Regions from separate parts of the Sphingomonas sp. GW822-FHT03G08 genome, predicted to be linked through region 1. Evidence: riboswitches for the same ligand, from Rfam matches in the RefSeq annotation. Region 1 holds a riboswitch; the other holds the start of a gene.
The links. Region 1 has a riboswitch for cobalamin ahead of AC1RJ5_RS11310 (TonB-dependent receptor plug domain-containing protein). Riboswitches for the same ligand answer to the same signal wherever they lie in the genome.
Positions count from the first base shown of each region.

Region 2: another riboswitch for cobalamin. It lies ahead of metE (5-methyltetrahydropteroyltriglutamate--homocysteine S-methyltransferase); the one in region 1 lies ahead of AC1RJ5_RS11310 (TonB-dependent receptor plug domain-containing protein).

Region 1 is NZ_JBXAMZ010000001.1:2,448,913-2,454,687, forward strand. Features, by position in the region: gene AC1RJ5_RS11290 (2-dehydro-3-deoxygalactonokinase) at 1-455, shown strand, start outside; gene AC1RJ5_RS11295 (2-dehydro-3-deoxy-6-phosphogalactonate aldolase) at 452-1,891, shown strand; gene AC1RJ5_RS11300 (BNR-4 repeat-containing protein) at 1,961-3,244, shown strand; gene AC1RJ5_RS11305 (hypothetical protein) at 3,305-3,574, shown strand; cobalamin riboswitch at 3,634-3,855, shown strand; gene AC1RJ5_RS11310 (TonB-dependent receptor plug domain-containing protein) at 4,031-5,775, shown strand, end outside.
Region 2 is NZ_JBXAMZ010000001.1:1,011,187-1,016,961, forward strand. Features, by position in the region: gene AC1RJ5_RS04375 (TonB-dependent receptor plug domain-containing protein) at 1-1,041, opposite strand, end outside; gene ahcY (adenosylhomocysteinase) at 1,272-2,675, opposite strand; gene AC1RJ5_RS04385 (WG repeat-containing protein) at 2,842-3,363, shown strand; cobalamin riboswitch at 3,542-3,742, shown strand; gene metE (5-methyltetrahydropteroyltriglutamate--homocysteine S-methyltransferase) at 3,856-5,775, shown strand, end outside.

The DNA of each region.
Region 1 (5,775 bases):
TGCGACGCGAGAATGGACGCATCGGCGAGTTCCTCACCGCCATGTCCGGCGAGATCTTCGACCGGCTGACCGCGCAGGGGCTGCTCGCCTCGATCGTCGAAGGCGAGGCGGCGGACGGACCGGCATTCCGCGAGGGAGTCGCACGCGGCCGTGCCGGCGGGCTTGGGCTGTCGAGCCTCCTCTTCGGCGCCCGCGCCCGCGTGATCCGCGGCGCGCTCAGCCGTGCCGACGCCGCATCCTATATCCGCGGACTGCTGATCGGTTCGGAGATCGCCGATGCGATGGCGGCCTTCCCCGATATGGGCGGTGCCGTGGTGCCGCTGATCGGTAACGGGCCGCTTTCCCGCCTCTACGCCGCCGCGCTCGGCTCGGTCGGCATCGAGAGCGAACTCGTCGAATCGCGCCGCGCCTGTCTTCTCGGCTTCCGCGCGATCCACCGGGCTAGCATCGGATGAGCGACGGCGCGGCCGCCCGGCTCGATGCGGCGCTGGCCGAACTGCCGATCGTCGCGATCCTGCGCGGCCTGCGCGTGGAGGAAGCGGTGGCGGTGGTCGGCGCGCTCTACGATGCCGGAATCCGTGTCGCCGAAGTCCCGCTCAATTCGCCCGACCCGTTCGACACGATCGCGCTGCTCTGCCGCCAGTTCGGCGACCGGATGGCGATCGGGGCGGGGACCGTCACCGATCCGGAGCAGGTACGAAAGCTGGCCGCATGCGGCGCGGCGATCTGTGTCTCGCCCAATGTCGATGCCGCGGTTATCGGGGAGGCACTAAATCTCGGCCTGGTTCCGCTGCCCGGTTGCGCAACGCCGAGCGAAGCGTTCGCCGCACTCGCCGCCGGCGCGCGCCACCTTAAGTTCTTCCCTGCCGCCGGGCGCGAAGGTGACATCGCCGCGCTGCGCACGGTGCTGCCTAAGCATGTGGTGGTGCTGGCGGTCGGCGGCGTCGGCCCGGCCAATATCCCGACATTGCGGGAGGCCGGCTGCAGCGGCTTCGGCATCGGATCGGATCTCTACAAGCCGGGCCGCTCCGCCGAGGAGGTCGGCGGCCGCGCCCGTGCGCTGGTCCGCGCCATCCGGCACGCCCCGCGCGCGCTGCTGCTCGCCAACCCGCAGGCGATCATCGGCGAGTCCCCGGTAGTGCAGGGCGATACCGTCACCTGGACCGATCCGGTGCGCCGCCGAATCTATCGCTTAACCGAAGGCCAGGCGACCGAACAACCGACCGACCAACCCGTCTTCGGCCTCGCCCCGCTGCCCGAGGACCGCATCGCCGGCACGCTCGAGAGCGCCTTCTGCACCCTCGCCGGTACTACCGGACCCGTTGCGGAGATCGGCGCCGGATGCCGCTTCAACGACCTGGCCGTCGATCCCAAAGGCGGCCTGTGGGGCGGGACGATGCACAAGGCGATCCTGGCGGGCCGCGGCGCAATCTTCCACGCGCCAAGCCCCGAAGCCGCGCCGCGCCGCGTGGCGGAAGGCCTGGGCGTTCCCAATGGCATGGCCTTCTCCGAAGACGGCAAGACGCTGTTCGTCATCGACACGCTCTCGCGCACCTTGATCGCCTATCCTGCCGATATCGAAGCCGGGATGCTCGGTGAGCCGGTGATCGTCAGCGACTTCATGAACGTGCCCGGCAAGCCCGACGGCATGACCCGCGCGGCCAATGGCCGTTTCTTCGTCGCGATGTGGGGCGGCGGCTGTATCGCCGAGCTGGCGCCCGACGGCGCCATGCTGCGCAGCATCCCGGTGCCGGCACCCAATCTCAGCAGCGCCGCGCTGGCTGGCGACACGCTCTACGCAACAAGCTCGCGCATGCGGCTTTCGCCTGCCCAGCTCGAGGCTTTCCCCGCCAGCGGCGGGCTTTTCGCGATTGACCTGACGGGCGGCTGATCCGCCCGACACACCCGGTCCAAGGAGACGCGTACCGAGTAACCAAAACTAAAATCAGGAGAGAATGCCATGCGCTTGCGCTTGATTGCCAGCACAGCGTTGCTGTGCCCGCTTGCCCTTTTGACGCCCGCCACCGCCCAGGCCCAGGTGGTCGTGGACACGGTACCGGCCGAGACCGATTCCTCCAATGCCGCCGCCTGGTGGCGGCCGATGGTGGTGAAGGGCAACACCACCTATGTCGCGTTCAACGCGCCGGGCGATACCGCCGGCACGCACAAGATCAAGATCGGTGTGAAGACCGGCACCGGCGCCTGGACGATCGACTATCTCAAGGACGAGAACGGCAATGTCTGGAGCCATGCCGACGATGTCGGGCATGACCAGCCGACGATCGCGGTGGACGGAGACGGCTATATCCATGTCTGGACCGATCATCATGTCGACGACTGGCGCTATTTCCGCTCGAGCGCACCCAATGATCCCACCGGAATGCTGCGCCGCATCAGCGACATGCCGGGCACTGTCGGCGCAACCTATCCAATCGCCGAGGATGCGCCCAATGGCGACATCTTCCTGATCATCCGCAACCATTACAACAATGCCGGCCAGGGCGAGCTCTATCGCTGGGACAATGCCGCGAACAGCTGGTCGAAGATCGGCATCTTCGCGCGCGAGAACACCAACTACGTCTATCCCGACGACCTGAAGATCGACGATGCGGGCAACGTCCATATCGCCTTCGAATGGGCCTATGGCACGCCGCGCTCGCTGCGCCACTACGGCTCCTACCTGAAGTACGATGTCGCCGCCGGCGTATTCCGCACCGCGAACGGCGTCGCGCTCAGTGCCCCGGCCACGCGCACCACCGCCAATGTCCTGTTCCAGGGGCTGGGCACCGGCGAGGTGTGGAACAACTCGAACGACGGCGTCGGCATCCAGGCGGCAGGACTCACCGTCGATCAATATGCCCGGCCGAGCATCGCCTATCGCTATCGCACCGCCGGCGGCACCAACGCGTACAACTTCGACGTCTACCGCGTGCGCTGGAACGGCGCCTGGGTCGATCGGGTGAAGATCTACACGGCGAACAACGACGTGCCCGCCGCCGTGGAGACCACGCACAACGGCACCCGGGCGCGGGTCTATTTCACCGTGCTGGGCAGTGGCCTGATGGCGGCGGAAAGCCCGACCTGGGCAGTACACCAGGTCGCGCCGGCCCAGAGCGCGGTGACCCGCATCTCGGGCATCCTCAAGTCGACGACCGAGGACGTGATCTACGCCGCGGCACCGACCGAGATCGACGCCAATCGCGGGCGGCTCCACGTCATCAGCATCGGCAACACCCTGCCCTGACCGAACGAACGCTCCGGCGGCGGGTCCCGCCGCCGGAGCGCTTCCGCATGGAGATCGCCCTTGATCCGCAAACACTTGCTCTGGCTGCTGCCGCTGGCGGGCATAGCCGGCCTGATGCTGTTCCTCGCACGCACCGCCGATGCGCCGGCAAAGAGCGGCACCGTGATCGTTTCGCCGACGCCCGACGCCGCGCCGAGCCCGGCGCCCATCCTCACTCCGCTGCCCGTCGCCACCGAGACGCCGAAGCCGAAGACGGTCCTCATTCCCGAGGCTCCAGCGAAGACGGCGGACGGCACGATCGTCACCCGCTGCACCGATCCGGAGTGCTGAGCGGCTTGGCGCGGCGTTCCATTTGCCCTATGCGCCGCGCCGTGGAGGGCACACGCCCTCCACGACAAGATCGCGCCGGTGCCCCGAAAGGGGCTTAAACGGGAATGCGGTGCGGACGGGCCTTCCGTCCAATTCCGCGGCTGTCCCTGCAACTGTAAGCGGCGAGCGCGATGCACTGGCTCCCCAATCGAGGGAGCAGCCACTGGACCATCGGTCCGGGAAGGCCGTGCATCACGCCCTGACCCGCGAGCCAGGAGACCTGCCGGCGCAACGGTCGCTCTTGCTTTGGTCCAGGGGATGGCCAGGGCACGGTATCTCTCCGTCTGAGCGACGAACCAAGCGGCAGGGGCCGCTTCGGTACGTGCGCGACGGCGAACAAGCGCCCGCCTCGCGTCTCGCACCGGCCGTTCGCGGCAGGCCCCCGCCCTCGTTGCACGGGCGCCGGGGGGACTACCCATGTTGAAGACCAGTTTCGTCTCGCTGCTCGCGATCGCCGCCGCCACGCCGGCCTTCGCCCAAGACGCGGTCCCGGCCAGCGACCCGCAGGATACGATTGTCGTCACCGCCTCGCGCTCGGGCGAAGGCACCGAACTCAAGGACCTGCCCGCCTCCGCCACGGTGATCACCGCGCAGCAGCTCGACCAGCGCCAGACCCGCATCGTCTCCGACGTGCTGCGCGACGTGCCCGGCGTCTCGGTCAGCCGGATCGGCGCGATCGGCGGCCAGACCCAGATCCGCATCCGCGGCTCGGAGAGCAACCACGTCCTCGTCCTGATCGACGGGATCGAGGCGGCCGATCCCTATTATGGCGAATATGACCTGGGCACGCTGATCGCCGATCCGGCGGCGCGCGTCGAAGTGCTGCGCGGCCAGCAGAGCTCGCTCTACGGATCGGACGCGATCGGCGGCGTAATCAACTACATCACGCTCTCGGGTCGCGAGGCGCCGGGCTACAGCGCGCGCATCGAAGGCGGCTCGTTCGGCACGATCAGCACCGCGGCCCGCGCCGCCGGCGCCTCGGGCGACTTCGACTATGCCGTGTCGGGCAGCTGGTACCACACCAAGGGCTATCCCACCGCGCGCGGCGGCAGCCGCGACATCGGCTCGGACAATGTCGGCGCGACCACCAAGCTGAACTGGACCCCGGCAGAGAATTTCAAGCTGAGCGGCGTGCTGCGCTACAGCTATACCGATGCCGAGACCAACGATGCCGATGCCAATCCGGCGAGCCCGAGCTTCGGCTACACGATCGACAGCCCCGGCACCTATTTCACCAACGAAGCGCTTTACGGCCTGCTCAGCGCCGAGCTGACCGCGCTCGACGGGCGCTGGACCAACACGCTCTCCGGCCAGTTCTCGGACACCACGCGCAAGGGCTACAACGCCTTCGGCTTCAACTATGGCGACAAGGGCCAGCGCTACAAGGGATCCTTCGTGTCGAGCTTCCGCTTCGGCACCGACGCGATCAGCCACCGGCTGACCGGTGCGGTCGATTGGGAGCGCGAGCAGTTCCAGAACATCGCGCCGTCCACCGGCTCGCCCTATGACGCGTTCCGCGGCCGCCGCGACACCGACAATCTGGGCCTGGTCGGCCAGTATGAGCTGACCGCGGGCGGCTTCACCGGCGGTGCCTCGATACGCTACGACGACAATAACCGCTTCGCCGACACCACCACCTGGCGCGTTCAGGCCGGCTATCGCCTGCCGACCGACACGCGCGTCCACGCCGCTTACGGCACCGGCGTGAAGAACCCCGGCTATTACGAGCTCTACGGCTATTCGAGCGGCACCTATATCGGCAATCCGGACCTGAAGCCGGAGAAGTCCGAGGGCTGGGAAGTCGGCGTCGACCAGAGCTTCTGGGACGGCAAGGCCGTGATCGGCGCGACCTGGTTCGATTCTAAGCTGACCGACGAGATCTACACCAGCTATCCGGCGCCCAACTACACCGCGACGCCGGCCAACCGCGCCACCGATTCCAAGCAGCACGGCGTGGAAGTCACCGCCAGCCTGCGCCCGATCCGGCAAGTGCAGATCGAGGCGGTCTATACGCATCTTGATGCTACCGAGGACGGTGTCACCGAAGTCCGCCGCCCCGGCGACATTGCCAGCTTCAACGCCACGCTCTTCAGCAAGGACGAGCGCTTCTCGACCACGCTGACCGTGCGCTACAATGGCCGGATCGACGACGTCGCCTATAC
Region 2 (5,775 bases), 1.4 Mb from region 1:
GACATGGCGGCTCACTTCCGGCAGCAGGTCGTTGCCATAGTCGGAGACCAGCGTGCCGCTGCCGCCCTGCTGGAAGGCGGTGCGCACGAACTTGCCCGGATCATAGGGGGTCAGGCCGTTGGCGCCGACAAAATAGTCGGGCAGGCCGTCGAAATCGAGATCGATGCCGCCCTGACGCGCGGTGTCGAAATAGCGGATGTCGTTGAGCGGCACATAGGTGGGCGTGGTGCCGTTCGGGTTGCGATAGAAGCCGACCTGGTTGGTGCCGCTGTAGCGCTGGCGATCGTGCGAATCGAGGCGATCCTCCTCGCCATATTCATAGGCGATGGCGATGTTGCCGCGGCCGTCGGCGAAGTTCTTGCCGGCGGTGATCGAGAACATGCGCTGGCCGGCATCGCCATATTCGGAGATGCCCGCCTGGGCGCGGGCGCTGATGCCCTGGAAGTTCTTCTTCATGATGAAGTTGACGACGCCGCTGACGCCGTCGGCACCGTAGATGGCCGAGGCGCCGCCGGTGAGCACTTCGATGCGCTCGACCAGGTCGTTCGGGATGGTGTTGATGTCGACCGACGCGGTGCCCGGCACGCCCGAGACGTGGCGGCGGCCGTCGACCAGCACCAGCGTGCGCTGGGTGCCGAGATTGCGCAGGTCGAGCAGGTTGAGGCCGGTATAGCCGATGCCGGCGCGGTCACCCGAGTTGTTGCCCGAAGTCGCCGAGCCCTGCAGCGCCGGATAGCCGGTGAGGAAGTCGGTGAGGTTGGTGGTGCCCGATTCCTGGAGCGTCTGGGCGCCCAGGGTCACGACCGGGTTCGGCGTCTCGAAATCCTGGCGGCGGATACGCGAACCGGTGACGACGATGGCGCCTTCCTGCGGCGCGGCCTGATCGGCCTGTTCCGGAACCGCGGCCTGCGCCTCGGCGGGCGCCGGCGTCTGGTCCGCGGTCTGCGCGGCTGCCGGCGTGGCGATCTGGGCTAGAGCAAGAACGGCGACCGACGCGGTAAAGGACAGGCCGCGCCGGGTGAGCGCACAAGAGCTACGCATGATACATCCCCTTTAATAAACTGACCGTGCGACCTCGGAGCCGATTGTTGCCGGCTTTTGTCCCTGACTTTGCCATGACGCGGAAATGCGGGTTTTGGTTGCCTTGCGACAACAGTTTGTTGCGGCGTGTTGCGAGATTACAACAGTACGGCAGTCGGCCCGCGCCAACGAAAAAGGCCGCGCCTCCCGGGGGGGAAGCGCGGCCCTTTCATTCGCCTGACGGCGAAGGATCAGTAGCGATAGTGATCCGGCTTGAACGGACCCTCGACGGTGACGCCGATATAGTCCGCCTGCTTCTGGGTCAGCTTGGTCAGCTTCACGCCGAGCTTGTCGAGGTGCAGCGCCGCGACCTTCTCGTCGAGGTGCTTCGGCAGGACGTACACGTCGTTCTTGTACTCGTCCGACTTGGTCCACAGCTCGATCTGGGCGAGGACCTGGTTGGTGAAGGACGACGACATCACGAACGACGGGTGGCCGGTCGCGTTGCCGAGGTTCACCAGACGGCCCTTCGACAGCACGATGATCTTCTTGCCATCCGGGAACTCGACTTCGTCGACCTGCGGCTTGATCTCGGTCCACTTGAAGTTCGCCAGGCCGGCGATCTCGATCTCGCTGTCGAAGTGGCCGATGTTCGAGACGATCGCCATGTTCTTCATCGCGCGCATGTGGTCGACGGTGAGCACGGCTTCGTTGCCGGTGGCGGTGACGAAGATGTCGGCGCGGGTGGCGGCCTCTTCCATCGTCACGACTTCATAGCCCTCCATCGCCGCCTGCAGCGCGCAGATCGGGTCGATCTCGGTGACCAGAACGCGGGCACCGCCGTTGCGGAGCGACGCGGCCGAACCCTTGCCGACGTCACCGAAGCCGGCGACGCAGGCGACCTTGCCGGCGAGCATCACGTCGGTGGCGCGACGGATCGCGTCGACCAGCGATTCCTTGCAGCCATAGAGGTTGTCGAACTTCGACTTGGTGACGCTGTCGTTGACGTTGATCGCCGGGAACGGGAGCTTGCCCTTCTTCGACAGCTCGTACAGGCGGTGCACGCCGGTGGTGGTCTCTTCCGAGACGCCCTTGATCGTGGCGACGGTCTTGGTGAGGTAGCCCGGACGCTCGGCAAGGAAGCGCTTCAGCGTGGCGACGAAGATCTCTTCCTCTTCGTTCGACGGGGTGAACAGTTCCTCACCCGCCTCGACGCGCGCGCCCCACAGCGCGAACATGGTGGCGTCGCCACCGTCGTCGAGGATCATGTTGCAGGTCTGGTCCTGGCCCCAGTCGAAGATGCGGATGACGTAATCCCAATATTCTTCGAGCGTCTCGCCCTTGACGGCGAAGACGGGGATGCCGGCCTCGGCGATGGCGGCCGCGGCATGGTCCTGGGTCGAGTAGATGTTGCAGGTCGCCCAGCGCAGCTCGGCGCCGAGTTCCTTGAGGGTCTCGATCAGCACGGCGGTCTGAATCGTCATGTGCAGCGAACCGGTGATGCGCGCGCCCTTGAGAGGCTTCGAAGCACCGAACTCGGCGCGGAGCGCCATCAGGCCCGGCATTTCGGTCTCGGCGATCTCGATTTCCTTGCGGCCAAAGGCGGCAAGCGAAAGGTCCTTGATGACATAGTCCTTGTCGAGCACGGTAGCCACGAGCTGTCTCCAGATGTGAATCGGTTACGCGCCGGGAATCACCGGCGGCGGATGCGGGCGCCCTACAGGCTTCGCCCTGGCCGCGCAATCCCGATATAAAGATATCTTTATATGTCACGGCGAGCCGGTCTTTGTGCGAGGCACAGCGCCATGATAGCCTCGCCCCATGCACTGGCTGTTTCTTCCGCTCGTGACGCTCGCGACACCCGCCGAACCGGCTCAGCAGCGCTACCCCCTCCCCTGCTTCTACGCCCCGCGCGGCGGCGAGCTCGACACCTTCCCGGACTGCGCGGCGCAGGACGCCGACGGCACGATCCGGCTGGCGCCGGCGCATCGGATGAAGCTCGACCATGACCGGGATGGACTGGCTACCGTCCATGTCGGCAAGAGCTTCCATTATGTCGCCCGCGACGGCCGCAGCGCGCCGGTGATGGCGATGGACAATGGCGCCGATCCCTTCGTCGACGGGCGTGCACGTTCCGAATGGAACGGCAAGATCGGCTATATCGACCGCGCGCTGCACCTGGTGATCGCGCGGCGATACGACGGGGCGATGCCGTTCGAGAAGGGTGTCGCCGAAGTTTGCATCGGATGCACGCTGACCGGGGACGGCGAGCATCACTGGTACACCGGCGGGCGGTGGCTGCGGGTGGACCGGCTTGGGCGGGAACTGGCTGGGAAGCGGTGATTTCCGCTTCCAATCCTCCGTCACCCTGAACTTGTTTCAGGGTCCAACGCGCCTCGAGCGGTATCGCTGGGGTAGAGGTGGATGCTGAAACAAGTTCAGCATGACGGAATAGAGGCTCTCCCGAAACCATCATATAAAGAATTCTTTATATCACCCTTGACGAACCACCCCGGCAGGCGGATGCTTAAGCGGTCGAGGTTCTTCCGCCGGGCCAAATCCGCGCGGAAGCTAAGACGGGAAGCCGGTGCGATTCCGGCGCTGCCCCCGCAACTGTAAGCGGCGAGCGGCGGTCCAGCATGTCACTGGGGGCAACCCTGGGAAGACGGATCGTCCGCGCTGACCCGTGAGCCAGGAGACCTGCCTTTGACGCGATAACGTCCACCGGCGGGGTGCCCGGTCTGGCCGCCTGCTTGCCGCGGCCGGGCTATTCGTTCGCGGTGCGTGTGCGTGTCCATGCCGGTCTCCCCCGCCCTTCATCGGGGTATGAAGACCATGACCGTCACTGTTGCCACGCTCGGCTTTCCGCGGATCGGTCCGCGACGCGAGCTGAAATTCGCTCTGGAGAAGTTCTGGAGCGGCAAGTCCACCGAAGCCGAACTGCTAGATTCCGCCGCGGGGCTGCGCGCCGCCGCCTGGGCCCGCCAGGCCGCGATCGGAGTCGACTGGCTGCCGTCGAACGACTTCTCCTTCTACGACCATGTGCTCGACACCAGTCTGATGCTGGGCGCGATCCCGGAGCGCTACGGCGTCGCCGCCGGCACCGCCGACCTCGGCACCTATTTCGCGATGGCGCGCGGCACGACCGGGGAGACTGGCGGCTGCGCGCATGGCCATGGCCACACCGCGCAGGAAATGACCAAATGGTTCGACACCAATTATCATTACATGGTGCCCGAGCTGGTCGCCGGGCAGAAGCTCGCCCTCTCCTCCGCCAAAATCGTCGACGAATATCGCGAGGCCAGGGCGCTCGGCTACGAGACGCGGCCGGTGCTACTCGGGCCGGTCACCTGGCTGAGCCTGGCCAAGGGCCGCGATATCGATCCCTTCGATTTCCTCGACGAAGTGCTGGGTCTCTATTCGGCGGTGCTGACCCAGCTGCAGCATGCCGGGGCCGAATGGGTGCAGATCGACGAGCCGATCCTCGTCACCGACCTGAGCGAGCGCCAGCGCGCCGCGATCACCCGCGCCTATGCCAAGCTTCCGCGCCTCGGCCTCAAGATCATGCTCGCCACCTATTTCGGGGCGCTGGAGGACAACCTCACGCTGGCGGTCAACCTGCCGGTGGCCGGGCTGCACCTCGATCTCGTCCGCGCGCCGGACCAGCTCGACAAGATACTGGTCGCTGCGCCCAAGGGACTGCTGCTGTCGCTCGGCGTGATCGACGGACGCAACATCTGGCGGGCCGACCTGGAGAGGCTGCTCGACCGGATCGAGCCGATCGCAGCGACGCGCGACCTGGTGATCGCGCCGTCCTGCTCGCTGCTCCATGTGCCGGTGGACCTGGCGCTGGAGCCGAAGCTCGACGACGAAGTGAAGCAGTGGCTCGCCTTTGCCGTGCAGAAGATCGACGAGCTGGCGACGCTCAAGGACGCGCTCAATGGCGGGCGCGAATGGGTGGCCGCGAAGCTCACCGCATCGGGTGCGGCGGCTGCGGCGCGCAAGGTCTCGCCGCGCATCCACGATCCGAAGGTCGCGGCGCGGATGGCGGCGGTTAGCGCGGCGATGCGCGAGCGGACCTCGCCCTATGCCGAGCGCACCGTGGTGCAGGCGGAGGTCCTCGACCTGCCGCCCTTCCCGACCACCACGATCGGCTCCTTCCCGCAGACCGCCGAAGTGCGCCACGCCCGGGCCGAGCATAATCGCGGCAATCTCGACAGCGCCGCATACGAACAGTTCCTGCGCGAGGAGACCGAGCGGACGATCCGCTGGCAGGAGGAAGCCGGGCTCGACATGCTGGTCCACGGCGAGTTCGAGCGGAACGATATGGTCCAGTATTTCGGCGAGCAGCTCGCCGGCTTCGCCTTCACGGTAAATGGCTGGGTCCAGTCCTATGGCTCGCGCTGCGTGCGGCCGCCGATCCTCTATGGCGATGTCTCGCGGCCTGAGCCGATGACGGTGGAGTGGTGGCGCTATGCGCAGTCGCTCACCGACAAGCCGATGAAGGGCATGCTCACCGGCCCGGTGACGATCCTCAACTGGAGCTTCGTGCGCGACGACCAGCCGCGTTCGGCATCGTGCCAGCAGATCGCGCTGGCGATCCGCGACGAAGTGCTCGACCTGGAAGCGGCTGGCTGCAAGGCGATCCAGATCGACGAAGCGGCGCTGCGCGAGGGCATGCCGCTGCGCCGGCGCGACTGGGATGCCTATCTCGACTGGGCGGTCGATGCCTTCCGCCTGACCGCGGCGGGCGTG